One region of the Streptomyces sp. NPDC007264 genome, then DNA from elsewhere that is predicted to be linked to it. Evidence: riboswitches for the same ligand, from Rfam matches in the RefSeq annotation. Region 1 holds a riboswitch; each other region holds the start of a gene.
What was found. Region 1 has a riboswitch for cyclic di-AMP ahead of ACFYMU_RS20775 (transglycosylase family protein). Riboswitches for the same ligand answer to the same signal wherever they lie in the genome.
Positions count from the first base shown of each region.

Region 1 (10,021 bases):
AGCCGATGTCGACGGACCGGGCGCCGCGCACCCGGTCGTCGCCGACGACGAACTCCGTGGACCCGCCGCCGATGTCGACGACGAGGAAGGGCCCCTCGAGGTCCTCCCGGCCGGCCAGCTCCCTGGTCGCGCCCGTGAAGGAGAACTCCGCCTCCTGCTCGCCGGAGATGACCTCGGGCTCGACACCGAGGATGTCCAGCACGCCGCGCACGAACTCCTCCCGGTTCTCGGCGTCACGGGAGGCGGAGGTGGCGACGAAGCGGATCCGCTCCGCGCCGTGTTTGTGGATGATCCCGGCGTACTCGCGGCAGGCGGCGAAGGTGCGCTGGAGCGCCTCCGGCGCGAGCCGCCCGGTGCGGTCCACGCCCTGGCCCAGCCGGACGATGGTCATCCGCCGGTCCAGGTCGACGAGTTCACCGGTCGCCGGGTCCGCGTCCGCGACCAGCAGCCGGATGGAGTTCGTGCCGCAGTCGACGGCGGCCACCCGGGTCACCGGCCGTCCTCCTCGGCATCGGCGGTGGGGGCGGCATCGCCGGTGGGGGCGGCATCGTCGGCGGGCCGGAACGCGAACCAGCCGGAGTCCGACGCCTCCACCTGCCACTCCTCACCGGACGGCGGTCCCGCGGGCGTCACGCACGGCCCCTTGCGCCACCATTCCGGCAGCATCGCGATCGCCTCGTCGCCGAGCGGGTTGACGCCCGGGCCCGCGGCCAGGGAGTGCGCCACGAGCACGTGCAGGCACTTCACCCGGTCCGGCATGCCGCCCGCGCTCGGGAAGCCCTGGAGGACCTCGACGGCGTCACGACGGGCGATGTAGTCCTCGTGCGCGGCCCGGTAGGCGGCGGCCAGCTCCGGGTCGGTGGCCAGCCGGTCCGTCATCTCCTTCATGACGCCGTTCGCCTCCAGCGTGCCGATGGCCGAGGCGGCACGCGGGCACGTCAGGTAGTACGTCGTCGGGAACGGTGTCCCGTCGGGGAGCCGCGGCGCCGTCTCCACGACGTCCGGCTGCCCGCACGGGCACCGGTGCGCGATCGCACGCAGCCCGCGCGGCGCGCGGCCCAGCTGCTGTGTGACGGACTGGACGTCCGCGTCCGTGGGCTCGGTGCGCGGGGTGGGCGGCGGAGGGATTTCCATGGCTGCTTTCAGGCTGTCTTTCTCGGTTCACTTGCCGGACGACGCGTCGGACGTGTCGACGCCGTACCAGATGTTGGCGTACCAGGGGCGCAGGGACGTCGTCCGGTCCGTGCGCGGCTGCTCGGCGGGACGCGGGCCGATCACGACGTACCCGGTCTCCCCCGGCATCACGTAGTGCAGCCGCTGCCGGATCTGCTGCTCCGCGTACGCGTCGTCCTGCCAGCGCGCCTTGAGGTCGCGCAGCTGCTCGACCCGCCGGCGGGCCTGCTCCTGCTGCCGCTCCAGGTCGGCGATGTCCGCGCGCTGGGAGACGTACTGGCGCATCGGGTACGCGAGCGCCACGATCAGCGAGCACAGGACGAGCGCGAGCAGGGCGGCCCGGCCGGTGAGCCGGGAGCGGTGGGCCTGCCGTCTGTTCTGGGAGCGGTAGACCCGGGCCGCCGTCTGCTCGCCGAGCAGCCTCAGCCTGGTCGCTGTGGAGAACCGGTCGCGGTCCTTCACGGCCATCTCTCCCGCCTCCCCTTCACACGTACGTACGTCCCCGCACACGGTACGGGACCGAGTACGGGGACGTACGGACGACTGGCTAAGGCGTGGCCCTGCTCGCTCAGCCCTTGAAGCGCGGGAAGGCGCTGCGGCCGGCGTAGACCGCCGCGTCGTCGAGGATCTCCTCGATGCGCAGCAGCTGGTTGTACTTGGCCACGCGCTCGGAGCGGGCCGGGGCGCCGGTCTTGATCTGGCCGCAGTTGGTGGCGACGGCCAGGTCGGCGATGGTGACGTCCTCGGTCTCGCCGGAGCGGTGGGACATCATGCACTTGAAGCCGTTGCGCTGGGCCAGCTCGACGGCGTCCAGGGTCTCGGTCAGCGAGCCGATCTGGTTGACCTTGACGAGCAGGGCGTTGGCGGTGCCCTCCTCGATGCCGCGGGCCAGGCGCTCGGGGTTGGTGACGAACAGGTCGTCGCCGACGAGCTGGACCTTGTCGCCGAGCCTGTCGGTGATGACCTTCCAGCCGGCCCAGTCGTCCTCGAACAGCGGGTCCTCGATGGAGACCAGCGGGTAGGCCGCCACGAGCTCCTCGTAGTACTCCGTCATCTCGGCGGCGGAGCGCTCCTTGCCCTCGAAGAGGTACTTGCCGTCCTTGTAGAACTCGGAGGCGGCGACGTCGAGGGCGAGGGCGATCTGCTGGCCGGGGGCGTAGCCGGCCTCCTTGATCGCCTCCAGGATGAGGTCGAGGGCCTCGCGGTTGGAGCCGAGGTTCGGGGCGAAGCCGCCCTCGTCGCCCAGGCCGGTGGACAGACCCTTGTTCTTCAGCACCTTCTTGAGGGTGTGGTAGACCTCGGCGCCCCAGCGCAGGGCCTCGGAGAAGGACTCCGCACCGATCGGGGCGATCATGAACTCCTGGATGTCCACGTTGGAGTCGGCGTGCGAGCCGCCGTTCAGGATGTTCATCATCGGCACCGGCAGCAGGTGCGCGTTCGGGCCGCCCAGGTAGCGGAACAGCGGCAGGTCGCTGGCCTCGGAGGCGGCGTGGGCGACGGCGAGGGAGACACCGAGGATGGCGTTGGCGCCGAGGGAGCCCTTGTTGTCGGTGGCGTCCAGGTCGAACATCGCCTGGTCGATCAGGCGCTGCTCCGTGGCGTCGTAGCCGACCAGCTCCGGGCCGATCTGCTCGATGACCGCGAGCACGGCCTTCTCGACGCCCTTGCCCTGGTAGCGGTTCGGGTCGCCGTCGCGCAGCTCGATGGCCTCGAAGGCCCCGGTGGAGGCGCCGGACGGGACGGCGGCACGACCCGTGCTGCCGTCGTCGAGGCCGACCTCGACCTCGACCGTGGGGTTGCCTCGGGAGTCCAGGATTTCCCGGGCTACGACGACGTCGATGGACGGCACGAGCATCTCCTTCGTGGATGTGACGCTGAGGGTGCGGGGCACCTTGCGACTAGAGACTAACCGTCCCCGGGATGCCGGAAGCCGACCGACCGTCCCGTGGACAGAGTGACGGTACACATTGTTCCTGCACTGAACAAAGGGCCTGGGGAAAGAGGCGGCGAACATCACGGGACGCGCAGGAAAAAAGCCCCGCTCCGGAGCGTTCGGGGGAAAACGCACCGGAGCGGGGAGCCTGTGGGGCGGGGGCCGCCCTCACACCGTCACTTCAGGTGCAGCCGCTGGCCCGGGAAGATGAGGTCGGCGTCCTTGACGACGCCCTTGTTCAGCTGGAACAGCTTCTGCCAGCCGCCCTTGACGTCGTGCTCGGCGGCGATGCCGCTGAGGGTGTCGCCCTTGACGACGGTGTACTCGCCGTCGCCCTTCGCGACCTTCGCGACCTTCGAGGCGGCCGGGGCGGCGGCCTTCGGAGCGGCCTTCGGGGCGGCCGGGCGCGCGGCCGACCGGGAGGACTGCTGCTGCGCGGCGGGGCGGGGCGCGGCCTTGGCGGCACTCGACGAGCCGCCGGTCACGGCGCCGCCGTAGGGAGTGCTGGACAGGCCCCTGCCGCAGACCGGCCAGGCGCCCTTGCCCTGGCCCGCGAGGACCTTCTCGGCGATGGCTATCTGCTGCGCCTTGGTGGCCAGGTCGGCACGCGAGGCGTAGGCGGTGCCGCCGAACGCGGCCCAGGTCGAGTTGGTGAACTGCAGGCCGCCGTAGAAGCCGTTGCCGGTGTTGATGGACCAGTTGCCGCCGGACTCGCACCGGGCGACGGCGTCCCACTCGGCGGCGGTGGCGGCCGAGGCGTTGCCGGCCGCGAGCAGCGGGGCGGCGATGGCGGCGCCGGTGACTCCGGCGAGCGCGATGACACGGGTGGCTTTGGACGGGCGGCGGTGCTTGCCGTTGCCGGAACACAGCATGGTTCGTTCCCCTCACCGACGCCTGCGAGGTGAGCTGTCGGGTTCGGGCCGGTTGAGTTGCCCGGCCGCGCTTGTCAGGGCGCGCGGCTTCACCCCAAGCCGTCCCCGGTCAACGTCCGGGCACGGCACTTACCTTGGGTCCCCCGCTCCTGCCTACGGCGCTTGACGCGACGACTGTTCCCGTGCGGCCACTGGCAGGATTAGGCGTGGCGGCCGTCGGAGCCCGCTGTGGCGAGCGGCATGACCGTAAGCAGTCGATCCACCGAATTTCAAAGCTGATCAGGGCGAGTGAGACCCATCTCTCACTTTCACCAAACAGGACATATCACATGAAGTGGGGCGTGAACTGTCGTCGAGACGACGGCAGTTCAGGACCGCCCAGCGGTCGCGTCGGCATCGAGCGCAAGGCTCTGACCGGGGAGGATGAGGTCGGGATCGATGCCGACCGTCTGCTTGTTCGCGTCGTACAGCGCCCTCCACCCGCCCGTGAGGTCGAGCGAGTCGGCAATGCCCGCGAGACTGTCCCCGGGGCGAACGGTGTACGAGTCGTCGTCCGCGTCCCGCGGGTCGGACGAGTCGCGCGAGGCATGCCGGCCCGCCGCATCGCCGGTACGGCCGTCCAGGGCGCCCTCGTCGGCACTGTCCCCGCGATGACGGCCCACGCCCGGGTCCTCGGATTCCTCGCTCTCCGAAGCGGCCCCACTCTGCCCGGACTTGTCCGAGTCATCGCCCTTCGTCGTATTGGCGAGCGAGTCATCGGAATCGCCTGATTCAGCCGCATTCGCCGCACTCTTTCCGGAATCGGTGAGCGAGGCTCCGGAAGGGGACGAAGAGGGAGAGGAGGGAGAAGAGGGGTAAGTCGGAGAAGAACCCTTCGATACGGATGTGCCGGACGACTCGGACAGACCGGAGTCGGCAGCGGAGTCCGCCGCCGAACCGCCGCCGGAGGCATCGCCGGCCACCCCGGTGTCGACGCGGGCGGAGGCCGTGTCCTTGTCCAGGCCCGAGAGCAGACCGCAGCCCGGCCACACCGAGACGCCCCGGTCGGCGAGGATCTTCTCGGCGACGGCGATCTGCTGCGAGCGGCTGGCCTGGTCGGGGCGCGGGGCGTAGTCCAGACCGCCGTACGCGTCCCAGTCGCCCTGCGACAACTGAAGTCCGCCGAAGCGGCCGTTGCCGGTGTCGGCGCTCCAGGATCCGCCGCTCTCGCACTCCGCGACCCGGTCCCAGGTCGTGCCGCTGGCCGCGCTCGCACCGGTGGCGCCGAGGAGCGGGATGGCGATCGCTGATCCGGTCACTCCCGCCGCGACGAGGAGAGCCGGAGCCTGGCGGGGGCGACGGTGACGACCGGTCCCGGAGAGCATGCGGTTGCCTTTCACGTGACAGCAGTGACCAACGCGGCGGCCGTGGCGCACCGCCGTGTTGCTGCGTGAACGTATCGGCACTCGAACGCCTGTCACAAGTCAATGCAGCGCAGATCACGTGAAGATCACAGAGTTGAGGGAATGTCAGCTTCCCGCGGTCCTCGGTCTTTTGGCCGTGTCACCGGGAGCGGCCGCCCGCAGGGCCGTGGCCGGTGCCGGGCACGGGGGCGAACTCCACGGGGAGCGTGCGCAGTCCGCGCATGATGAGCCCGCCCCGCCAGCGCAGATCGCCCGGATCCACGGCGAGTCGGAGGTCCGGGAGGCGGGTGAGGAGCGTCGCGAGCGCGGTCTGTCCCTCCAGACGCGCGAGGGGCGCGCCGAGGCAGTAGTGGATGCCGTGCCCGTATCCGAGGTGCTGGTTGTCGCGGCGGGAGAGGTCGAGGGCGTCGGGGTCGGCGAACCGCTCCGGATCCCGGTCCGCGGCGGCCAGGACGACGAGGACGGGGTCGCCGGGGGCGATGTGCTGCCCTCCGATGGTGACCGGCTGCGTGGCGAACCGCCACGTCGCCATCTCCACCGGGCCGTCGTAGCGCAGGAGTTCCTCCACACCGGTGGCGAGGAGGTCCCGCTCGTGACGGGCCAGGGACGCCTGGAGGCGGGCCCGCTGCCCGGGGTGGGTGAGGAGGGCGTACGTCCCGTTGCCGATGAGGTTGACGGTGGTCTCGAACCCGGCGAACAGCAGGATGAACGCCATGGCGGCGGCCTCGTTCTCGGTGAGGTGCTCGCCGTGGTCGGAGGCGCGGATGAGCCCGGAGATGAGGTCCTCACCGGGCTCCGGAGTGCCGGGCAGGGCCTCGCGTTTGCGGTGGATGAGGTCCGCGAGGTATCCGCGCATCTTCTTGACGGAGCGTGCGACCCCGCCCCGCGGGCCTTTGCCGTGCCCGCGGGGGTCCGGGGGCGCGTCCCCGGGAAGATGCAGCATCATTCCCGCCCAGTCCCGGAAGTCGTCCTGGTCCTCGCCGGGCACGCCGAGCAGGTCGCAGATGGCGTAGATGGGGAGCGGGAAGGCGAACTCGCGGATGAGGTCGGCGTGTCCGCGGCCCGAGAAGCCGTCGATGAGCCGGTCGGCCAGTTCCTGCACACGGGGCGCGAACTCGGCGACGCGCCGGGGGGTGAACGCCTTGGAGACGAGCCGGCGCAGCCGGGTGTGGTCCGGCGGGTCGATGTTGAGCAGGTGCGTCATCAGCTCGGCCTTGCGCTCACCCGGGATGCCGGTCCTGCCCCGGGCGTGGACGGGCTCGTCGTGGTGCGCCGGGTTCTTGCTGAGCCGCTGGTCGGCGAGGGCCTGCCGGGCATCGGCGTATCGGGTGACCAGCCAGGCCTCCACGCCGCTGGGCAGCCTGGTCCGGTGCACGGGGGCGTGCTCGCGGAGCCAGGCGTAGGAGGGATACGGGTCGGCCGCGAACTCCCAGGTGAAGAGTCCGGGGTCCGGGCCATGGGTGGGGGCGGGCGGCTGGGGCTGGGTGGTCACACCTCGACGGTATCCGGCGGGCCGGACCGCACGGCCCACGGGTCACCGCCCCCGCCCCCGGCCTCGCCGGGCGGGCGGGTGCGGACTGCCGCACGGTCGGGGCGACCAGGGCCCCCGGCCCCTGGGAACTCCGGCCGCCGGCCGCGGCGATGCTCAGCCCCCGCTCTCCACCGCCCGGATGGCGTCCCGGTAGGCCCGCCCTGCCGCCCGGAGGGCCGCCTCCGGGTCCACGCCCTCCGTCTCCGCGCGCACCGCGAGGGCGAGCAGCTCGTAGCCGATCCCCTCGCCCCGGGGAAGCGGGACGTCGAGGCCCGCCGTCCGCACCCGTGAGGCGAGCTTCGCCGCCAGGGCGAGTCCCGGCTGGCCCAGGGGGATGCCCTCCGTCACGGATGTGCGCTGCTTCTCCACCGCCTTGGTGCGCAGCCAGTGCTCCTTGACCTCTTCCGGCGTCGTCGCGGTCTCGTCGCCGAACACGTGCGGGTGACGGTGGATCAGCTTGGCGACGATGCCGCCCGCCACGTCGTCGACGGAGAAGGGGGCGTCCGGGTCCTCCTCGGCTATCCGGGCGTGGAAGACGACCTGGAGCAGGACGTCTCCCAGCTCCTCGCGCAGTTCGTCGCGGTCGCCCTCCTCAATGGCCTCGACCAGCTCGTACGCCTCCTCGATGCCGTACTTGGCCAGGCCCTCGTGGGTCTGCCGCGACGACCAGGGGCACTCGGCGCGGATGCGGTCCATGACCTGCACGAGGTCGAGGAGGCGGGCGCCCGGCAGGTCGTAGGACGCGGGGAGCAGCTCCAGCTCCGGCATCCGCACCCGTCCCGAGCCCGCCAGCCCGGCCAGGCCGTCGGTGAGGCGGGGCTCGCCCTCGCCGGTCGCGACCACGACCACGGTGCGACCGCCGGCGCAGGCGTCGACCAGCTCCCGCGCGGTCGGGGCGGTCTCCTCGACGGTGATGCCCGCCTCGCGCAGATAGGGCAGCTGGGGGTGCGCGCCGTCCGCGCACAGGACCCGGTCGGCACCGTGCAGCGCCTGCCAGGCGGGCCAGGACAGCAGGCCGGGCGCGACCCGGTGGCTGGTGGTGAGCAGGACGACACGACCGGGGGCGACGTCGGGTGCGGGGGCGGCGGAGGCGGAGGTTCCGTACGAACCTTCGCCGTGCGGGCTGCTTGCGTTCACCCTTCGAACGTAACCCACGTCACCGACAGACCCACGGTCGTCCACAGGCCCGGCCCGAGCGCCGGGCGCGCGTCACGCCGTCTGCGGCGGCGTCTCCGCCCCCGTGACCTGCTTGACCCACGGCGTCTTCGCGTCCACCCGGGTGCTCTTCTCCACGTCCCACGTGCCGTAGCGCGGGTTCAGGTCGATGCGGAGCTGCTTCGACGCCTCGGACATCGCCTTCCAGAAGGCGGCCTTGCCGTCGGTCGTGTTCATGTCGGCGCCGAGCGCGGCGGCGAGCTTCTGCGCCTCGACCTCGGTGCGCAGGCTGTCGTCGATGCGCTCGGGAGCCACCCCGTACTGCTGCAGCCAGGCCGACTGCAGCGCCTTCGCGCCGCCCGCCTGCTGCTCCAGGGTCGTCCGCATCCGCTGCACGTCCTGAGGAGTGGCGCGCACGCCCGCGTTCCTGGCGGCACGGTCCAGCACCCGGTCGAGGACCAGGCTGTGCAGCGTGTCCCGGGTGAGGGTGCCCGTCCGGGCGAGCGTCTGCTGGTACTGGGTGTCGTCCGGGGCCGCGGCGCGCTGAGCCGCGCGCACCTCGTTCACCCGGCTCTCCAGCTGTGTGACCGTGATCCGCTGTCCCCCGACGACGGCTGCGGCGCCCGGATGCGGCGCGCCACCGCAGGCGCTGAGGAGAGGGACCGCGGCCAGAGCGGCGCTGAGGGCGATCGCGGTGCGACGGCGGTGCAAGGTAGCCTCCCCAGGAGATTGTGCGACGGTGCACAAAGTCTTGCGATGATCGATAGTAGGCAGTGAACAGGCTCCGGCCAACCCATTCGGCCAACGATTCGCCCGGGCATCCGGCACCGTCCGCACCCGCCCCGCTGTCAGCCGGTGATGGCCACCGGCCCGTCCCAGGCGTCCCGGTCCACCGTGATCGTGTAACCGCCGCGCGTCTCCTTGCTGTTGACCAGGTACTGGTGGCCGCGGCTGTGGTCCGTGTACTGGCCGGAGCCGAACGGCCAGTCCGTGGTGGTGGTGTACGTCTTGTCCCACAGGGCGTACCAGAGGTTGCCCGGCAGATCGGTGCGGTCGGTCGCGGTGGCGACGGCCTTGGCGCTGGAGCTCGCGAAGCCGTAGAAGCCGGCGCGGTACGTCTTGGCGCGCAGGCCCTTGTCGAAGGCGCGCACGTAGGTGAGCACGGCGTCGTTGCACGCCTTGTCGGTGATGTCGTACGGCTCCATGTCGAGGTAGATCGGGCTGCCCGCCTTCATGCCGAGCGCCGACGCCTTGGCCACGGCGTCGGAGGCGTCGCTCGCGCCGAGCGAGGCGGCGGTGGAGGCCGTCAGCTTCTCGGGGTTGGAGCTCGTCTGGCAGGGCGGCTGCGCGCCGACGTAGATCGGGATGAGCTTCCAGCCGATGGAGCTGACCGACTTCACCCAGGACGCGGTCAGGTTGGGCTGGTTGCAGCCGCGGTTCTTGCCGCCCACGTACACGGCGGCGGCCCCGTAGAACCCGGTGTGCCACGCCTTCATCGCGGCCTGCGACGGCGCGGTGCAGGTGTCGAACGCGCGCCCGGTGAAGGTGCGCTGGGCGGGCCATGTCGTGGCCGCCATCGACGTCTGCGCGGCGACCCCGGCCCCGGCGACCACGGCGGCCCCGGTCACGGCCCACGCGATGTATCTGCGCTTCCTGGACAGCCGATGGCTCGACATGAAGGCCCCACCCCTGGTTGTGCGATGTCGGTGTTGTGCGATGCCGGTCGATGACTCGAACGAACGCAACGTGACGGACGTCGGGTCCGCGCGTGGAAAAGGTAATCCCTCCGGGCGCACAAGATTCCTTCAGGGCACCGTAAGAGCGGGTGCCCCGTGCGCCTGTCAGCCGCGCACCTGCCCCAGCCACTGCAGGGTCCGGCGGATGTCCCCGGCCAGCGGATGGCCGGGCCCCCGCAGTCGCTCCACGTCGTGCAGGAGCCGTACGAGGGTCTCGT
Region 1 covers NZ_JBIAFD010000011.1:199,359-209,379, reverse strand. The annotation lists gene ACFYMU_RS20795 (exopolyphosphatase) at 1-493, opposite strand, end outside; gene ACFYMU_RS20790 (DUF501 domain-containing protein) at 490-1,134, opposite strand; gene ACFYMU_RS20785 (septum formation initiator family protein) at 1,162-1,641, opposite strand; gene eno (phosphopyruvate hydratase) at 1,742-3,028, opposite strand; gene ACFYMU_RS20775 (transglycosylase family protein) at 3,283-3,978, opposite strand; cyclic di-AMP (ydaO/yuaA leader) riboswitch at 3,983-4,149, opposite strand; gene ACFYMU_RS20770 (transglycosylase family protein) at 4,347-5,342, opposite strand; gene ACFYMU_RS20765 (cytochrome P450) at 5,521-6,873, opposite strand; gene ACFYMU_RS20760 (nucleoside triphosphate pyrophosphohydrolase) at 7,027-8,049, opposite strand; gene ACFYMU_RS20755 (SurA N-terminal domain-containing protein) at 8,122-8,778, opposite strand; gene ACFYMU_RS20750 (glycoside hydrolase domain-containing protein) at 8,916-9,743, opposite strand; gene ACFYMU_RS20745 (protein kinase) at 9,909-10,021, opposite strand, start outside.

Region 2 (10,021 bases), on a different contig from region 1:
GCGTCAGGACTTCTCCAAGCTGCGCGGCAAGGGAGGACTGTCCGGCTACCCCTCGCGCGAGGAGTCCGAGCACGACATCATCGAGAACAGCCACGCGTCCACCGCGCTCGGCTGGGCCGACGGACTCGCCAAGGCCCGCCAGGTGCAGGGGGAGAAGGGCCATGTCGTCGCGGTGATCGGCGACGGCGCGCTGACCGGGGGCATGGCGTGGGAGGCGCTGAACAACATCGCCGCCGCCAAGGACCGCCCGCTGATCATCGTGGTCAACGACAACGAGCGCTCGTACGCGCCGACCATCGGCGGCCTCGCCAACCACCTCGCCGCCCTGCGCACCACCGACGGCTACGAGAAGGCGCTCGCCTGGGGCAAGGACGTGCTGCAGCGCACGCCCGTCGTCGGCAACACCCTCTACGAGGCCCTGCACGGCGCGAAGAAGGGCTTCAAGGACGCGTTCGCGCCGCAGGGCCTGTTCGAGGACCTGGGCCTGAAGTACGTCGGCCCGATCGACGGACACGACATCCGGGCCGTCGAGTCGGCGCTGCGCCGCGCCAAGCGTTTCCACGGCCCGGTGCTGATCCACTGCCTCACCGAGAAGGGCCGCGGCTACGAGCCGGCGCTCGCCCACGAGGAGGACCACTTCCACACCGTCGGCGTGATGGACCCGCTGACCTGCGAGCCCCTCGCCCCGTCCGGCGGCCCGTCGTGGACCTCGGTGTTCGGCGACGAGATCCTGCGGATCGGCGAGGAGCGCGAGGACGTCGTGGCGATCACGGCGGCCATGCTGCACCCGGTGGGCCTGGCCAAGTTCGCCGAGCGGTTCCCCGACCGGGTGTGGGACGTGGGGATAGCGGAGCAGCACGCGGCGGTGTCCGCCGCCGGACTCGCGACCGGCGGACTGCATCCCGTCGTCGCCGTCTACGCGACCTTCCTCAACCGGGCCTTCGACCAGCTCCTGATGGACGTCGCCCTGCACCGCTGCGGGGTCACGTTCGTCCTGGACCGGGCCGGGGTCACGGGCGTGGACGGGCCCTCGCACAACGGCATGTGGGACATGTCGGTCCTGCAGGTCGTCCCCGGCCTCAGGATCGCGGCGCCGCGCGACGCCGACCAGCTGCGGGCGCAGCTGCGCGAGGCGGTCGCGGTCGACGACGCGCCGACCCTGGTCCGCTTCCCGAAGGAATCGGTGGGCCCCGCTCTCCCCGCGGTGGACCGGGTGGGCGGCCTGGACGTCCTGCACCGCGCCGACCGGCCCGAGGTGCTCCTGGTCGCCGTCGGTGTGATGGCACCCGTCTGCCTCCAGGCGGCGGACCTGCTTCAGGCCCGGGGCATCGGCTGCACGGTCGTCGACCCGCGGTGGGTCAAGCCCGTCGACCCCTCGCTGCCCGGGCTGGCCGCCGAGCATCGGATCGTCGCCGTGGTCGAGGACAACAGCCGGTCCGCCGGCGTCGGTTCCGCCGTCGCGCTGGCGCTCGGGGACGCCGATGTCGACGTACCGGTGCGGCGGTTCGGCATCCCCGAGCAGTTCCTCGCGCACGCCAAGCGCGGCGAGGTGCTCGCCGACATCGGTCTCACACCCGTCGAGATCGCCGGGCGGATCAGCGCCTGCCTGGTGCCCCGGCAGGCGACGTCCACCCCGTCGCGGCGCCCGGCAGGCTCCCCCGAGCTCTTCGAACGGGGGGCACCCCCACTGGCCGCGACCGCCGAGGATGAGCCGTCCAAGGAGACAAAGCAATGACCACCCAGTCCGGGAACCGGGAGTTCGACCTCGGCGCGCTCCTGGCCGAGCGCGGGGCCGAGCGCTACGAGCTGCACGCGAAGTACCTCAACCACCAGCTTCCGCGCATGCTGCACACCATCGGCTTCGACAAGGTCTACGAGCGGGCCGAGGGCGCCCACTTCTGGGACGCGGACGGCAACGACCACCTGGACATGCTGGCCGGGTTCGGGGTGATGGGCCTGGGCCGCCACCACCCCGTCGTCCGCCGGGCGCTGCACGACGTGCTGGACGCGCAGCTCGCCGACCTCACCCGCTTCGACTGCCAGCCGCTGCCCGGACTGCTGGCGGAGCGGCTGCTCGGCCACAGCCCGCACCTGGACCGGGTGTTCTTCGGCAACAGCGGGACGGAGGCGGTGGAGACCGCACTGAAGTTCGCCAGGTACGCCACCGGCAAGCCGCGGATCCTCTACTGTGCCCACGCCTTCCACGGACTGACCACCGGTTCCCTGTCCGTGAACGGCGAGTCGGGCTTCCGCGACGGCTTCGCCCCGCTGCTGCCCGACACCGCGGTTCCGCTCGGCGACCTCGACGCGCTCGCCCGGGAGCTGGCCCAGGGAGACGTGGCGGCGCTCATCGTCGAGCCGATCCAGGGCAAGGGCGTCCACGAGACCCCGCCCGGCTATCTGGCGGCCGCCCAGGAGCTGTTGCACCGGCACAAGGCGCTGCTGATCGCGGACGAGGTGCAGACCGGCCTCGGCCGAACGGGTGACTTCTACGCCTATCAGCACGAGAACGGCGTGGAGCCGGACCTGGTGTGCGTGGCGAAGGCGCTCTCCGGCGGCTATGTGCCGGTCGGTGCCACCCTCGGCAAGGAGTGGATCTTCAAGAAGGTCTACTCGTCCATGGACCGGGTGCTCGTGCACTCGGCGAGCTTCGGATCCAACGCGCAGGCGATGGCGGCGGGCCTAGCGGTCCTCTCCGTCATGGAGAACGACCAGATCGTGGCGAACGTCCGCGCCGTCGGGGAGCAGCTGAAGTCCCGGCTGGCGGCGCTCGTCGACAAGTACGAGCTGCTCAGCGACGTCCGCGGCCGGGGCCTGATGATCGGGATCGAGTTCGGCCGGCCCAGCTCGCTGCGGCTGCGCAGCCGGTGGGCCATGCTCCAGGCCGCCCGCAAGGGCCTGTTCGCGCAGATGGTCGTGGTGCCCCTGCTGCAACGGCACCGGATCCTCACCCAGGTCTCCGGCGACCATCTGGAAGTGATCAAGCTGATTCCGCCACTGATCATCAGTGAGAAGGACGTCGACCGGTTCGTGGAGGCGTTCACCGCGGTCATGGACGACGCGCACGGTGGCGGGCTCATGTGGGACTTCGGGAAAACGCTGATCAAACAGGCCGTGGCGAACCGCTAGCGGCCGTCAGCCATCGTGATCTTGCCTCATGGGTAAAAAATTTGCCTGAGAGGCAAGACTCGGGCTGAATGGAGGGATGAGCCCTCCCGAAGAGGCCGGACCCGGGCCGGCCGAGGACCTGTTCGTCGTCGCGCCCCAGCTGCGCGCGCTGCGTCGCCGCGCCTCGCTCACCCTGGAGGCCGCGGCCCGCGACGCGGGGCTCTCGCCCGCGCATCTCTCCCGCCTCGAGACCGGGCAGCGCCAGCCCTCGCTGCCGATGCTACTCGCGCTCGCGCGTGTGTACGGCACGACGGTTTCCGAACTGCTGGGCGAGACCGTCGCCGACCGCGCCGCGGTCGTGCGCGCCGCCGACACGGAGCCCACCAGGGCGGGCGGCTGGACGTACTGGCAGGCGGGCGCGCCGGGCCGCGGGATGCAGGCCCTCCGTGTCCACGTCCCCTTCGGCCCCCAGGCCGACATCGTGCGCGTCCACCCCGGCGAGGAATGGCTGTACGTCCTCACGGGGCGGCTGCGGCTGCGGCTCGGCGACAGCACGCATGTGCTCGGGCCGGGCGACAGCGCGCACTACGACTCGCTGACCCCGCACCGACTGGCGGCCGTCGACCGGGACGGGACCGATCTGCTCTACGTCCACACCCTGCTGCAGAGCCCGCGGACCGGGCTGTGCCTGGGCCTCACCCCTGGAGAGACGCCATGACCGAGCACCCGGAGACCCGCCCCAGCCGGTGAGATCGAGGACAGGTTCCCCCGCTCCCTGTGGATCCGTCTGATCATCTACATCGCGGCCGGTCATCTCTTCGCCGCCTTCCTCTCCTTCCTGTTCGCGGTGGGCGCGAAGTAGGCGGTGCCGCCCACCGGGCGGGTGCGCGGGCGGCTCAGTCCAGCAGCCGCTCGCGCAGCCGTTCCCGCAGCCGGGGCGTGATCCTGAGACCCTGCTCCAGATAGACGTCCACGCTGCCCCAGGTCTCCTCGACCGTCTCGAACGCCGCCGCCAGGTACTCCGCCCGGGCGTCGAACAGCGGGCTGATCAGCTCCATCACCTCGGGGGAGTAGGCATCGGCCGACGAGCCGTTGCGGTGCACCTTGTAGCGGCGGTGCCTGGCGTTCGACTCCAGGTAGTCGGCGACGATGGCCTCGCGCTCGACTCCCACCGCGAGGAGGGTCACCGCGATCGACAGACCCGCGCGGTCCTTGCCCGCCGCGCAGTGCATCAGGGCGGGCACGCTGTCCTGCGCCAGCGCGTGCAGCACGTGGGAGTGCTCGGACGTGCGCTCCTTGATGATCGTGCGGTACGAGACGATCATGCGCCGGGCGGCCCTGCCGTCCGAGAGGAGCTCGCGCAACTGGTCCAGGTCCCCGTCGCGGACCATCTTCCAGAACTCGGCGCCGTCCGCCGGATCGGACAGCGGGAGGTTGACGTTCCGCACACCCGGCAGGTCGACGTCGGGCCCCTCCAGCTTCTTGTCCGCCGCGTTGCGGAAGTCGAAGACCGTGTGCAGGCCGAGGGAGGCCAGGAACGTGGCGTCCTTCTCCGTCGCGTGCGCGAGGTGGCCGCTGCGGAAGAGCACCCCCTGCCGCACACGCCGTCCGTCCACGGTCGGCAGACCGCCCACGTCACGGAAGTTGCGCACTCCGGCCAGCTCCGGCTCGGTCGACGGGACCTGCTGCGTCACGTGGGGCTCCTCCCAGCCGTCCGCCGGCGCTGCTCGCCGGCGGGCCCTTCGACGATACGACATGGGTTCATCAGGCAATCATTGATGATCCGACGCCGCAGCGAACCTGGACCGAAGCGTTGCCGACGGGCCGCTCCATCTCCGATGATGTTGAGACCTGATCGCACCTGTTCGGATATGTGGGGGCTCGATGTTGGAGATCGGCGCGGACGACCGTACCTGGCTGCTGTCGGGGCCCACGAGCAGTTACGGCCTCCGGGTCGCCGGCCACGGTGAACTGCTGCATCTGCACTGGGGCCCGCGGATCGCCCTCGCCGACGCCGAGGCCCTTGCCGCGCTGCCCGCACCGCCGTACCGGCCCTTCGAGTCCCCGCTCGACGGCCACGAGGAGTACCCGGTCGAGGGCGGTCCCCGCTTCGCCCGCCCCGCCCTGTCGGTCCGCACCGACGAGCGCCGGGGCACCGAGTGGGCCTTCGAGGGGTACGAGGCGGACGGCGGGGAACTGCGGCTGCGGTTCACCGACGCCGGGCTCGTGATCACCCTCCACTACCGCATGCGCGGGGACGTGGTCGAGCGCTGGGTGACCCTGGCCAACACGGGCCCCGGCCCCGTCGAACTCCTGCGTGCCGACTCCGCGACCTGGACCCTGCCCGAGCGGGACGGCTGGCGGCTGTCGCAGCTGCACGGCCGCTGGGCGGCCGAGTCCCGGCTCGTGCGCTCGCCCCTCACCTACGGCGAGAAGGTCATCGGCAGCCGGCGCGGCCACACCGGGCATCAGCACCTGCCGTGGGTCGCGCTCGACGTGGACGCGACCGAGGAGCACGGCGAGGTCTACGGCTGCGCGCTCGCCTGGTCCGGCACCTGGCGGATCGCGGTGGCCCAACTCCCGGACGCACGCGTCCAGATCACCGGCGGTGCCGGGTACGACGACTCCGGACTGCTGCGGCTGGCCGCGGGGGAGACGTTCGTCGCTCCGGTCTTCGAGGGACTGTGGAGCGACGGTGGTCTCGGCGGTGCGAGCCGCGCCTGGCACGCGTACCAGCGGGCGTACGTCATCCCGGACGCGGACCGGGACCGGCCGGTGCTCTACAACTCCTGGGAGGCCACCGGGTTCGACATCTCCGAGGAGCAGCAGCGGGCGCTCGCACGACGGGCGGCGGCCATGGGCGTCGAGCTGTTCGTGGTCGACGACGGCTGGTTCGGCGCCCGCACCGGCGATCGGGCGGGACTCGGCGACTGGAGCCCCAACCCCGACCGCTTCCCGTCCGGCCTCACGCCTCTGGCCGACCACGTGCACGCCCTCGGGATGCAGTTCGGCATCTGGGTGGAGCCCGAGATGGTCAATCCGGACAGCGACCTCTACCGCGCACACCCCGACTGGGTACAGCATCAAAAGGGGCGAAACAGGACAGAATTCCGCAATCAGCTCGTACTGAATCTCGCCCGCGACGATGTCCAGGAGTATCTCTGGCGGCAGCTCGACGGGCTGCTCTCCAGTGCCCCGATCGACTACGTGAAGTGGGACTTCAACCGCTGCTTCACCGATGCCGGCTGGCCCGGCGACCCGTATCCGCAACGCCTGTGGGTCGACCATGTGCGCGCCCTGTACGCCCTGGTGGACCGCTTGCGGGCGGCGCACCCCACGGTCGCCTTCGAGTCCTGCTCCGGCGGCGGCGGACGCGTGGACCTCGGGGTCATGAGCCGCACGGACCAGGTGTGGACCTCCGACAACACCGACCCGCTCGACCGGCTCGCCATCCAGCACGGCTTCAGTCAGATCCATCCGGCCCGGGTCATGGCCGCCTGGGTCACCGACAGCCCGAACACGCAGCTCAACGGGCGGGTCAGCGCGCTGCGTCTCCGGTTCGTGAGTGCCATGGCCGGGGTGCTCGGCGTCGGCGGCGACCTCACGAAGTGGAGCGAGTCGGAGCTGGCCGAGGCGCGGGACTGGGTCGGTCTCTACCGGCAGATCCGTCCCGTCGTCCAGCACGGCGATCTGTACCGGCTGAGGCCTCCCGCGGGCGGGCTGAGCGCGGTCCAGTACGTGCTCGGGGACGAGACGGTGGTCCTCGCCTGGCTCCAGGCGCAGCACTACGGCGAGCCGGTCGCTCCGCTGCGGTTGCGCGGACTTGACCCGGAAGCACGGTACGAATGCCGCGAAACGGGCGAAGTGTATCGAGGTGCGGTGCTGCTGCATCACGGACTGCGGACCGCCCTGCGGGGTGACCTCGATGCGACGGTTATCCGACTGTGTCGCGTCTGAGTGTTCTGTCCGAATTGATGCCTTCATTCCAACTCCGCCTGGAATGAGGCGCCCTGAAATTGCGATACGTGAGCAGCGTCATATTTGTGACGTTCCGCTGTCGCCATGTTCACGTAATTGTGGCGTCTTTTCGGGGCGATTGAGAATGTCTCCGCATCTCGTATCGACACAGGGTCACCGGTAATTTCCGCATGGATCAAGAGAAATGGGCCAATGGGGAAACCGGATGGTTGTCCCCATGCGTCCGGGTCGCTTACGTTCCCCTCGATCCGGGTGGAACGCCGAATCCTGCCGCCGCCCGGCGCTTACACCCTCTACCCGTGCCCGGCAGGAGCGGGGGACCCACAGGCAAGACGCCTGTTCCGGTCTCCGGAACGGCTAGGGGTAAAGCCGCGCACTGCCGCGACCGGACATCTCCAGTCCGCACCCGACAGCTCACCTCGCAGGCGCCGGAGAGGAATTCGACATGCCTGCAAAAGGCAAGCACCGCCGTCCCAAGCCCCGTCGCCTCATGCGTTCCATGGCCTTTGTCGGAACCGGTGGCGCCGCCCTCGCGCTGCCGTTGCTGGGGGCCACCGACGCGCATGCCGCCGCCCCCGCGGCAACCGTCTCCGGCAAGGCCGTGGCCGCGGCTCCGGTAGCGAAGAAGGCCGCCGTCAAGGCGGTCGCCGTCAAGACCTACACGGTGAAGCCCGGCGACTGCCTGTCCGCGATCGCCGCGGACCAGCACGTCGCCGGTGGCTGGAAGAAGCTCTACCAGGACAACCGCACGGTCATCGGCTCCGACCCGTCGCTGATCCACCCCGGCCAGAAGCTGGCGCTGGGCGCCGCCGCGGCCGCACCGTCACCCGCGAAGGCCCAGACCTCCGCGGCCACGACGACGGCGGCTCCCAAGGCCGCGACCGCCGCCACCGGCTACAGCATGCCGGTCCTGGGCGTCGCCATCGGCACCAAGTACCACGTCGCGGGCAGCATGTGGTCGAGCGGCTACCACACCGGCATCGACTTCGCCGTCCCGACCGGCAGCAGCCTCAAGGCCGTGGGCGCCGGCACCGTGGCCTCCGCGGGCTGGGGCGGCGCGTACGGCAACCAGGTCGTCGTCAGGCTCGCCGACGGCTACTACGCGCAGTACGCCCACCTGTCGAAGCTGTCCGTCTCCGCCGGCCAGACCGTGGCCGGCGGCCAGCAGGTCGGCCTCTCCGGCGCCACCGGCAACGTCACCGGACCGCACCTCCACTTCGAGATCCGCACGACCCCGAACTACGGCTCGGACGTGGACCCGGTCGCCTACCTGCGCTCGCACGGCGTGTCCATCGGCTGACCCGCAACGGCCCGCCGGACCCGAAGGCCGGACCCCTCGTTCCCCGGGGGGCCGGCCTTCAGCCGTGTCCCGTGCGCAGGACGGCCCTTGCTCCGGCGGGTCGCTCAACAACCGTACGCAGAGGCTTGTTCCGCATGCGCCCCGTGGTCTTTCTCACCGCCCGTCAACCCCTTCCTACGGTCGCGTAGCTCACATCGGAGGTGAATCATGAGCCGATGTGGCAGACGATTCGAAGAATGACAGCAGATCAGTGATCGGGTCGTACGTGGCGGTGGGGGACAGCTTCACCGAGGGCGTCGGCGACCCCGGACCCGACGGGCAGTTCGTCGGCTGGGCGGACCGGTTCGCCGTCCTCCTCGCCGACCGGCGGCCGGAAGGCGACTTCGAGTACACGAACCTCGCGGTACGCGGCAAGCTGCTCGACCAGATCGTCGCGGACCAGGTGCCGAAAGCCGTCCGACTCGCCCCGGACCTCGTCTCCTTCTGCGCCGGGGGCAACGACATCATCCGCCCCGGCACCGACCCCGACGACGTCGCCGAGCGCTTCGAGCGCGCCGTCGCCGATCTCGCCTCCGCCGTCGGCACCGTCATGGTGACCACCGGCTTCGACACGCGCGGCGTGCCCGTGCTCAAGCATCTGCGCGGGAAGATCGCCACCTACAACGGGCACGTCCGGGCGATCGCCGACCGGTACGGCTGCCCGGTCCTCGACCTGTGGTCGCTCAGGACGGTCCAGGACCGGCGCGCCTGGGACGACGACCGCCTCCACCTCTCGGCCGAGGGGCACACCCGGGTCGCCCTGAGAGCGGGCCAGGTCCTCGGTGTCGAGGTGCCCGCCGACCCCGACCAGCCGTGGCCGCCGCTGCCCCCGCGCGGCACGCTCGAGGTGCGGCGCGACGACATCCACTGGGCGCGTGAGCACCTGGTCCCGTGGATCGGGCGCCGGCTGCGCGGGGAGTCCTCCGGCGACCGCGTCGTGGCGAAGGGCACCCTGTCCCCGGACGACATCAAGTCGAGGATCGCGCAGGCGGTCTGACCGCGACGGCAACCGGCAGGTACGGCCCGGGCCACGCGCCCGGGCCGTCCGCGCCGCCCCACCACCGAACGGGAACGGCCCCGTACCCCCCCCGCACGGCGGCCACGCACCGGGTGCCCCCGCTTCGTGAGCACCCGGGGTCGGCGGGGCGGGCGCCTCGCCGGGGCGAGGGCCTTGCCGCACCCGCGCCGCGAACACCGCTCCCGGATGCGGAAGAAGAACGTGCGGCGAGGGGTTGGAGAGACATGGGCGCGCTGTGACACGGCCCGCCCGGTGCTGCCACAGGGCCGCCCGTACGGGACGCCCGACCCGACTCCAACTGGAGGTGCCGTGACCGGTTTCCGTTCCCTGAGCTCCGGGCTCCGCGCGCTGCGGCCCGTCGCGTTCGGCGTGGACCCGAGCGGGGAACGCCTGGAGCGGATCCGCAGATCGCCGCATTTCGCGAACGGCGCCTTCGTGAACCCTGAAGGCACCCGGATCCGGCCGTCCGGCAATTCCGCGGTGGAGCTGGCGAAGGTCTACTTCCGCAAGGAGGACCGTCTCCGGCGCGCTCCGGCCGGCACCGTCCCCGTGCACCCGACCACGTACGCCGACCTGGC
Region 2 covers NZ_JBIAFD010000008.1:50,307-60,327, reverse strand. The annotation lists gene dxs (1-deoxy-D-xylulose-5-phosphate synthase) at 1-1,735, shown strand, start outside; gene ACFYMU_RS15630 (aspartate aminotransferase family protein) at 1,732-3,129, shown strand; gene ACFYMU_RS15625 (helix-turn-helix domain-containing protein) at 3,206-3,826, shown strand; gene ACFYMU_RS15620 (DUF6126 family protein) at 3,860-3,970, shown strand; gene ACFYMU_RS15615 (tyrosine-protein phosphatase) at 4,005-4,802, opposite strand; gene ACFYMU_RS15610 (alpha-galactosidase) at 4,993-7,065, shown strand; cyclic di-AMP (ydaO/yuaA leader) riboswitch at 7,371-7,527, shown strand; gene ACFYMU_RS15605 (peptidoglycan DD-metalloendopeptidase family protein) at 7,532-8,386, shown strand; gene ACFYMU_RS15600 (SGNH/GDSL hydrolase family protein) at 8,637-9,422, shown strand; gene ACFYMU_RS15595 (MBL fold metallo-hydrolase) at 9,753-10,021, shown strand, end outside.
Region 2: it holds a riboswitch for cyclic di-AMP, as region 1 does, so the genes downstream of both, ACFYMU_RS15605 (peptidoglycan DD-metalloendopeptidase family protein) here and ACFYMU_RS20775 (transglycosylase family protein) in region 1, are expected to answer to the same signal.

Region 3 (10,021 bases), on a different contig from region 1:
GGGCGACGGCGGCGGAACTGCTGTCGGCGCTGCCGGGTTCGGCCCTGGCCGGGCGGATGGCAGCACGGGCGGCGGCCTGTGTCGCGGTCGACCGTACGGGGGGCGAACCGACGATCGCGGTGGAGGCGCCGCACGAGTGCGACCCGGGCATGGAGCGCGACGGGGTGGTGCCGAAGCCTCCCGCCGGGCGCGGCGAACGCTCGTGGTGGCTGGGTCAGTTGGTGGAGGCGGCGCCGCTGGGGTCGTGGACGGCCCGGCTCGGGGGGCGCACGCCGGAGGAGATCGTCGCGCTGCCGGTGGCGGACGACTGGCGGGACGAACTGCACGCGGCATGGTGCCGGGCGGCGGTACGGCAGCGGGATCCCCGCTGGTCGCGGGCCCTGCTCGGACCGCCGTCGGCGCCGGAGGCGGGGGGCCCGGGCGCGGTGTCGCTGGCCGAGCGGGCGAAGCTGCTGTCGATGCTGGACGCGGAGGAACGGGCCGAGTGGGTCGCGGGGTTCATCGCCACGCACGGTCTGTCGGAGGCGTTCCAGCTCCTCGGGGTGTGCGCGGTCCCCTGGTCGGCGCCGCTCGGGCGGTCGGTCGTGGACGCGCTCGACATCGCACGGGACGCGGGAAGTTATCCGTGGAGCTTCAGCGGAGTGATGGGACTCGCGGAGCGCTGCCTCGATCCCGTCGAGGCGAGCCGTCTGGATGCTCTGACGGCGATACCGGACGAGACGGAGGACACCTCACCGGGGGCGGGCGGCTACTGGGCCGAGGCGTTCCAGCGCCTGACCACCACGCTGCGGCTGCGCGCGACGATGCGGGAGGAACTGGGGGAGCCGTGAGACGGGGCGCGGTCCGGTCGGGCCCGGTCCGGGCCTGGGGCACCCCTCACCGGGACGCGCCCCGGGGCTCCGCCACCGGCAGCCCGTGCCGGATGCGCCCGCGGCTCCCCCACCGGCACGCCATGCCGGGGTGCGCGCCGGGGCTCCGCCGCCTCCGGCCCGCGTCGGAGCGGACCCCTCCGGACCGCGTCGCCGCGGGGCAGGGACGCCCTCGCCCGGGAGAGGCAAGGGCGTCCCTGCCCCGCTCCGAGAGCGTCGGCCCGCCCCCGCTCCAGTCGGGGAACCGCCGCCGGGCGAGGCGGCCCGCCCCGCCCGAGCCCGTCGCTACGCCTGCGCCGGCTGGCGTACGTTCGCCCGCACCCAGTCCACGATCGACGCGGTGGTCGCCCCGGGGGTGAAGATCTCCGCGACACCCTTCTCCTTCAGCGGCGCGATGTCCGCCTCGGGGATGATGCCGCCGCCGAAGACCAGGATGTCCTCCGCGTCGCGCTGCTCGAGCAGGTCGATCACCGCGGCGAACAGCGTGTTGTGCGCACCGGAGAGGATCGACAGCCCGATCGCGTCGGCGTCCTCCTGGATCGCCGTGTCGACGATCTGCTCCGGCGTCTGGTGGAGGCCGGTGTAGATGACCTCCATCCCCGCGTCGCGCAGCGCCCGCGCGATCACCTTGGCCCCGCGATCGTGGCCGTCGAGCCCCGGCTTGGCGACCACCACGCGGATCGGACCGGCTGCCACACCCATCACTGCCTCCATGAAGCGACTACTCCACCCTGTACCGACGTACCACCCGCCGCCACACGACCGCACCCGCAGGCAGGCGCACCGCACGGCCGGCACACTCCGCGCCGAGGGGCCCGCAGGCCGCACGGACGGCTCGGCCCGCACGGACCACGTGCGCCGCAGGGCTTACGGCACAGGCGCCCCGCGCCGCATCGACCCGGGAAATGAACGAACGTTATCGCCAGCATCTCGCACCAGGCAGTTTCACGGTGGAGACCGAGGGGGAAATCACACAGTGGGACACATTCGCCGCGCAGGGTCCCCCTCCCGCGGCACGCGGGCCGCCGTGACCAGCGGCTCGGGCGCCCCGGGCGGAGTGGACCGTGCGCAAGGAGAGCCGCCACCAGGCAGCCGCACCATCGCCGCGTCGGCCGGCGCCCCGATGGTGGGGTTCGTCGGCGAAAGACATGCAAAGGGCACGACTGCGGGATCAGGACCCGTACGAGGAGGACGGGGATCGAGCCACAACGACGCCAGGGACGACGTCATCATGACGACAAGGCTCCCGTCGCGTCACAGGCGCCCACACACCGCATCCGCGATGAGCGCCGACCCGCGGCACCAGCCCCGCAGGCCGGCACCACCGCGGCTTTCCGCAAGGGCTCACGGGGGACAGAGGCGTCCTCGGTGCGCCGACGGGAGGTCGGCCATGAAGGTCACTGGGGCGGTACAGCCCATTCTTCCGCTCTGCCAGCGCCTGTTCCCCGGCAGACTGGCCGGACTTTCCATGGATCTGCTGAAGGCGACCGCCCTCGAGCTGGCGATCCTGGCCGGACACCTGCTCCTCTACCCGTCGGGAATCGCCCAGGAGCGCCCCTCCACCCCGGCCCTCCTCCCACAGGGCACCGCCGCCCCGCTGCCCAGCGGAGCCAAGCCGCCGGTCGTGCTGCTCCACGGGTTCATCGACAACCGCTCCGTCTTCGTCCTGCTGCGCCGTAATCTCGCCCAGCACGGCCGCCAGCACATCGAGTCGCTCAACTACTCACCGCTGACCTGCGACATCCGGACCGCGGCCCGACTACTGGGACGGCATATCGAAGAGCTGTGCGAACGCACCGGGCAGCCGCAGGTGGACATCGTCGGACACAGCCTGGGCGGGCTGATCGCCCGCTACTACGTGCAGAGCCTCGGCGGGGACCTCCGCGTCCGCAAGCTCGTCACGCTGGGCACGCCCCACTCCGGCACCCGTGTCGCGCCGCTCGCGAACGCCCACCCGATCGTCCGTCAGATGCGTCCGGGCTCCCCGGTGATCGAGGAGTTGCGCCAGCCGGCCCCCGGCTGCCGCACCCACATCGTGAGCTTCTGGAGCGATCTGGATCCCCTGATGGACCCGCTGGAGTCCGCCTGCGTCGAGCACCCGGACCTGCTGACGCAGAACGTGCGGGTCAGCGGCATCGGCCACCTCGCCCTGCTGGTGCACCCGGCGGTCGCCGCCGGGATACGGCAGGCCCTCGACCTCGAGCAGCCGGGAGCCACCACCGAGGCCCTGACGGTGGCGTGACGCCGCGGCGCACTCCGCCGGCAAGGCCCGCCACCGCCCCGCCCGACGCCCTCCCGGCACCTCCAGGACGCCCGCACACCCTCGAACATTCATCGAACAAAGAGCCAAGGTCGCGCCCAGGACCGCCGAAACACAGCCGAATGCCCGTTTCCTACTGACGGGAAACCTGCCGAAGATTGTCGCGCCCGCGTACCGCCGGGTACAGTCGCCGCACTGCTCTGGCAGCCCCTGTTGTCGAGGCGAAAGAGAAGTTGGTGGACGACCGTCACCCGTCGGGGACCGCAAGCCCCCCGGCTCCGGCCTCCGATGCCGCCTCGACGCACTACGCGCCGTACGGCTTCCAGGACGGCCACCACGGTGAGTTCACGACCTACACCGACCTCTCCACGGGCGCTTTCGGCACCGGCGGCCCGACGGCCGCCGCCTTCGCGGCCGACCCCCTCTTCGGCGACCTCCCGGGCAGCGGCCCGACCGGCGCGTACGACGCCACCCAGTGGTCCACCGGCGGTGACGCCACTCTCGGCACGGGCAGCCACCAGACGATGGCCTACGACCCGTACGCCGCCCAGCACTACGCCGCGTACGACACCGGGTCCCATGACACGACCGCCTGGGCGGCCGGCTATCAGCAGCTCGCCGGCATCCCCGCGCAGGCCGCGGCCCCCGACGCCACCGGTCAGTGGGACGCACACGCCTGGCTCGAGGCCGGCCGACAGCCGGAGCAGACCCAGCAGTGGGAATGGGGCACGCACTCCTTCGACACGGGCGCGTACGACGCCACGCAGTGGAACTCGGCCGACGCCGCCGAGCACGAGGCGCGGCATCAGCACCCCGCGGACGCCCCTGAATCCCCCGATTCCTTCGAGTCCTTCGAATCTTTCGAGTCCTTCGGCTCCTTCGACTCCTCCGAGCAGGTCCCGTACGAGCACGCCGCCGCTTCGGACGACGAGCCGGATCCCGGTCACGAAGCGTCCGCCGAGGCGTCCCTCCTGCTGGAGGACCAGGAAGAGGTCGCCTTCGTCCCGGCCCCGCGGTCCGCCTCCCGGTCCGCGAACCGTTCCCGGCGCCGCAGCCCGGCGAAGCGTTCCGCGCTGCTGACGGTCGCCGTGCCCTCGATGTGTGTGATGGGGGTCGCCGGCATCGCCGCCGCGACCGTCGACGTGGGCGGGGACGACGGCAAGGAGACCACGGCCAGCGCGTCCGACGCGACCGCGGTGAAACCGTCCGCCGTCAACAACAAGCTGGACTCCCAGCTCGAGGGCCTGTCCGCGGGCGCGCACGACTTCGCGGACCGGGCGAGTCGCACGCAGGAACGTATCGACCTCAAGGCCCAGCAGGTGGCCGAGAAGAGGAAGGCGGCGGAAGAGGCCGCCCGCAAAGAGCGGCTGCGTCCCAAGTTCGCGCTGCCGGTCCTGCAGAGGGGGCTCAGCGCCTACTTCGGGCAGGCAGGCGTCAACTGGATGTCCGTGCACACCGGCATCGACTTCCCGGTGTCGTACGGCACGACCGTGATGGCCGCCACCGACGGCACCGTCCGCACCCAGTGGAACAGCGCCTACGGCAACATGCTGATCGTGACCGCGAAGGACGGCACGGAGACGTGGTACTGCCACCTCTCCAGCTACCGGGTCCCGTCGGGCTCCGTAGTCAAGGCCGGCCAGCCCATCGCATACTCCGGCAACTCCGGCAACTCGACCGGGCCGCACCTGCACTTCGAGGTACGGCCGGGCGGAGGTGCCGCGATAGACCCGCTGCCCTGGCTGCGCAGCCACGGCCTGGACCCGACCTGACCGACTCCTCGGCGGGCCCCGCCGACCGGCGCGGCCCAGCACCGAGCAGGACCGGGACCTACAGCTTCTCCACCGGCGCGTACCGCAGCAGCAGCCGCTTCGGCTTCGTGTCGCCGAAGTCGATCGTCGCCTCCGCGTTCCCTCCCGTGCCCTTCACCCCGACCACCGTGCCCAGCCCGAACTGGTCGTGCGTGACGCGGTCGCCGACCGCCAGGGAGATCACCGGCTTCTCCGTCGCGCCGCCTGCCCGTCGGGTGGCGAAACCGGCCGCACCCGCGGCCGAGGACCGTGACCGGGTCGACGACAGCGACGCCGCCACACCGGAGAGCGGCCCCGCCGGGACGGGGGTGGAGGGGGCGCCGGTGCGCTTCCACTCCACGTGCTGGTCCGGGATCTCCTCCAGGAAGCGCGAGGGCGGATTGTACGAGGGCTGCCCCCAGGCGCTGCGCAGGGCCGACCGCGTGAGATACAGCCGCTCCCGGGCACGGGTGATGCCGACGTACGCCAGGCGCCGCTCCTCCTCCAGTTCCTTGGTCTGGCCCAGCGCGCGCATGTGCGGGAAGACGCCGTCCTCCATGCCGGTCAGGAAGACCACCGGGAACTCCAGGCCCTTGGCGGTGTGGAGGGTCATCAGCGTGATGACGCCGTGGCCGTCCTCCTCGTCGGGGATCTGGTCGGAGTCGGCGACCAGGGCGACCTGCTCCAGGAAGTCGGAGAGCGTGCCCGGCTCGCCTTCCCCGCGCTCCTGCTCGAACTCCAGTGCCACGGCGGCGAGTTCCTGGAGGTTCTCGATGCGGGTCTCGTCCTGGGGATCGGTCGACGCCTGCAACTCCGCCAGGTAGCCGGTGCGTTCGAGGACCGCCTCGAGGACGGTGGCCGGTCCGGCGCCCGACTCCACGATCGTCCGCAGGTCCTCCATCAGCGCGTTGAACCGCTTGACCGCGTTCGTCGAGCGCGCGGCCATGCCGTACGCCTCGTCCACGCGGCGCAGCGCCTGCGGGAAGCTGACCTTCTCCCGCTGGGCGAGGGCGTCGATCATCGCCTCGGCGCGCTCGCCGATCCCTCGCTTCGGCACGTTCAGGATCCGCCGCAGCGGGACGGAGTCCTCCGGGTTCGCCAGCACCCGCAGGTACGCCAGGACGTCCCGGACCTCCTTGCGCTCGTAGAAGCGGACGCCGCCGACGACCTTGTAGGGCAGGCCGACGCGGATGAAGACCTCTTCGAAGACGCGGGACTGGGCGTTCGTGCGGTAGAAGACGGCGACGTCGCCGGCCTGCGCCTCGCCCCGGTCGGTGAGGCGGTCGATCTCGTCGGCGACGAACTGGGCCTCGTCGTGCTCGGTGTCGGCCACGTAGCCGGTGATCCGGGCGCCCGCGCCCGCGTTGGTCCACAGGTTCTTGGGGCGGCGGGACTCGTTGCGCTCGATGACCGCGTTGGCGGCGCTGAGGATCGTCTGGGTGGAGCGGTAGTTCTGCTCCAGGAGGATCGTCGTCGCGTCCGGGTAGTCCTCCTCGAACTGGAGGATGTTGCGGATGGTCGCGCCGCGGAAGGCGTAGATCGACTGGTCGGCGTCGCCGACGACGCACAGCTCGGCGGGGCGCAGGTCGTCCTCGCCCGGCGGCACGTCCTCGGGCCGGCCGCCGCCCGCGGGGCCGACGAGCTCGCGCACCAGGGCGTACTGGGCGTGGTTCGTGTCCTGGTACTCGTCGACGAGCACGTGGCGGAAGCGGCGGCGGTAGTGCTCGGCGACGTCCGGGAACGCGCGGAGCAGATTGACCGTGGTCATGATCAGGTCGTCGAAGTCGAGCGCGTTCGCCTCGCGCAGCCGTGACTGGTAGAGCGCGTACGCCTGGGCGAGGGTCTTCTCGAAGCCTCCCCCACTCTCGGCTCCGCTCGAGCGGGAGGTGCCCCCAGCCGCCCCGGCGGCGAAGTCCTCCTCGTCGATCAGCTCGTTCTTCAGATTGGAGATCTTGGCGCTGAAGGACTTGGGCGGGAAACGCTTGGGGTCGAGGTCCAGGTCGCGGCAGACCAGCGCCATCAGCCGTTTGCTGTCCGCGGCGTCGTAGATGGAGAAGGAGGACGTGAAGCCGAGCTTCTTGCTCTCCCGCCGCAGGATGCGCACGCAGGCGCTGTGGAAGGTCATCACCCACATCGCGTGGGCGCGCGGCCCGACGAGCTGCTCGACGCGCTCCTTCATCTCGCCCGCGGCCTTGTTGGTGAAGGTGATCGCGAGGATCTGGCCGGGGTGCACGCCTCGCTGGGCCAGCAGATACGCGATGCGGTGGGTGAGCACGCGGGTCTTGCCGGAACCGGCGCCGGCCACGATGAGCAGGGGGGAGCCGGCGTGCACGACGGCCGCGCGCTGGTTCTCGTTCAGCCCCTCGATCAGCGCCTGCGCGTCGAGGGCGGGGCGGGGCGCCCCGTCGCGGTAGTGGGAGTCGCGGTCCGGCGGCAGGTCGAACCGCCCACCGAACAGATCGTCCGGAACCGGCTCCGCTCCGTGATCGTCGTCGGGCGGCGGGGGCTCCTCCTCGTGGGCCGGGGTGCCCTTGAGGTCCGCCAGGAAGCTGTCGTCAAAGAGGCTGCTCATCGCTCTCCGAGTCTAGGCCGCCCCACCGACAACCGGTCGCCGCCCCGAGAAGTCCGTCCGGTCGGATCCGGGTCCGGCTCCGGGTCCGGGTCCGGGTCCGGGTCCGGATGCGGATGCGGATGCGGATCCGGTCGGATCCGGGCCCGGTGATCTTCCGCCGCCACCCGCCCGAGCCGTGTCACCGTGCGGGGCCGTGCCGTGACCGGTGGTGACACCACGGCGTGAAGCCTCCCGCCCGCACACCGGCCGCGAGCGGCGCCCCGGGGAACCGGGCACACGGCCCGACTCCGCCCGACTCCACCCGACTCCGGGAGAAACGGCCAACACCCCCCAGACCCCTCCGCATTGACCGAGGAAGACCACACCCACGACCAAGGTCACGAAAATGTATCGGGCATATCGCACATCAACCTTCACACGGGCCGCATCAGTTGGCTACGGTTCCGGGCGGGCCGCACGACCCCCACCGGCGAAGGTCGCCGGGCCGCGCGGCCTCCGCCGAGTCCGGTGCGCCCGCGGGCAGCCGGAGCCGGGGACCCAACCGACCTTGGGGTGAATCGGCCGACCGCCGCGCGGGGGACGGCCGTAGGGCACACCTTCCGGAACCACCCGCCCGAACCCGACAGCTAACTCGGTAGGCGGTGTACGGAAGGAGTCGCCTCCCATGGCGCCGCACCGCAAGGCGCGCCCCTCGGGCACGCGTATCGCAGGCATACGGACTCCCGTCCTCGCGACGGCGGCCCTCACCTCCGTGGCCCTGCTCTCCCAGACGGCGAACGCCGCACCCTCCACCGACGGCAGGCCGAGCCTCGAGGAGGTCGAGAAGAAGGTCGACGAGCTCTACCACCAGGCCGAGTCCGCCACCGACACGTACAACGCGGCCAAGGAGAAGACGGCCAGGCAGCGCAAGCGCGTCGACACGCTCCTCGACGACGTCGCCAAGCGCACCCAGAAGCTCAACGAGGCGCGGGACGAACTGGGTTCGTTCGCCGCGGCGCAGTACCGCACGGGGGCCGCGGCCCCCGACACGGCCACCTTCCTGCTGGCCGACTCGCCTCAGGACTACTTCGACCAGACCCAGCTGATGGGCCGGCTGACCAGCCGCCAGAAGGACGCGGTCGACGAGTACGTCACCGAGCAGTCCACGACGATGCAGAAGCGGCGGGAGGCCACCAAGAGCCTCCAGACGCTCACCGAGTCGCAGGAGAAGCTCAGGACGACCAAGGCGGACGTCCAGAAGAAGCTCGCCACCGCGCGGCAGCTGCTGTCCGACCTGACCGCGGAGGAGAAGGCGCGGCTCGCCGCGATCGAGAAGAAGAAGCAGGAGGAGGCCCAGCGTCAGGCGGAGGAGCTGGCACGGCAGCAGGCGGCCCGGCAGCAGGCGTCCTCGGGCACGACGACCGGCACCTCGGGGTCCTCTTCCACGTCCACGGGATCCACCTCCACCGGATCCACCTCCACCGGATCCACTTCCACGGGATCCACGTCCACGGACACGTACGCGACGAAGGCCGCGAAGGCGCTGGACTTCGCCCGGGCGCAGATCGGCAAGCCGTACGTGTGGGGCGCGACCGGGCCCGACTCCTACGACTGCTCCGGCCTGACCCAGGCCGCGTGGAAGGCAGCCGGGGTGACGCTTCCGCGGACGACGTACGACCAGGTCAACGCCGGCACGACGGTCTCGCTCACCGATGCCCGGCCCGGTGATCTGATCTTCTTCTACGACGACATCAGCCACGTCGGCATCTACATCGGCAACGGCATGATGATCCACGCCCCCAAACCGGGCGCTTACGTGCGCGAGGAGTCCATCTACTACGCCGGCGCGTCCATCATCCACAGCGTGGTGCGGCCGGCCTGAGGCCGCGTACAAGGCCGCCCCACAACTGTCGGATTCTCGGTGATCTGTCGTCAGCTCGTCGTTGGCGACAGATCACCGAGAGTAAGAAGTCGAAGGCTGTCCCGTCTCGCTGAGCTTGGATGAGTCTCATTAATCCGGGCTGGGCGGCCTCGGTTCTCAGGTTTGGTGGCTGCCGTCGAGAGTGCTGTCACTCTCTGGGGTGACTTCCGTCCCGTTCTGGGTGGCTTGTCTCACGGAATCCGTGATGGTCATGCTCATGGGTGGGCTACGAGCGTTGAGGGGCGGCGCTCCGCCGCAGGTGTCGGATTTCGATCTGGCCTGGCTGTCGCACGGAGTCGAGGTACGGAAGCCTCTGGACCATGCGGCCGAGGTGGCCTTCGAGAAGGCGGCTCCGGTCCGGGACTTCCCGTCGTACCGAGGGCAGCGGCACTTTCCCGGGCTGTACTGGGCGGCAGCGACCGAGCGGCATGTCGGGTTCGAGTCGTGGTTGGAGCGCGATCACGCGATCCTCTTGGACTTGATCCGCAGGTCGTGGGGTTCGCTTCGCAGCCGTTCTGGTTGTTCTGGCGTGATGAGGCGTCGGGCCGTGGCCGCTCGCACGCGCCGGACTACTTCGCACGGGCGGACGACGGAACGGGCCTGGTGCTGGACTGCCGTCCGAAGGATCGT
Region 3 covers NZ_JBIAFD010000009.1:188,818-198,838, reverse strand. The annotation lists gene ACFYMU_RS17980 (DUF5691 domain-containing protein) at 1-830, shown strand, start outside; gene ACFYMU_RS17975 (cobalamin B12-binding domain-containing protein) at 1,155-1,571, opposite strand; gene ACFYMU_RS17970 (esterase/lipase family protein) at 2,260-3,111, shown strand; gene ACFYMU_RS17965 (M23 family metallopeptidase) at 3,366-4,901, shown strand; gene pcrA (DNA helicase PcrA) at 4,960-7,491, opposite strand; cyclic di-AMP (ydaO/yuaA leader) riboswitch at 7,978-8,147, shown strand; gene ACFYMU_RS17955 (NlpC/P60 family protein) at 8,156-9,352, shown strand; gene ACFYMU_RS17950 (TnsA-like heteromeric transposase endonuclease subunit) at 9,884-10,021, shown strand, end outside.
Region 3: it holds a riboswitch for cyclic di-AMP, as region 1 does, so the genes downstream of both, ACFYMU_RS17955 (NlpC/P60 family protein) here and ACFYMU_RS20775 (transglycosylase family protein) in region 1, are expected to answer to the same signal.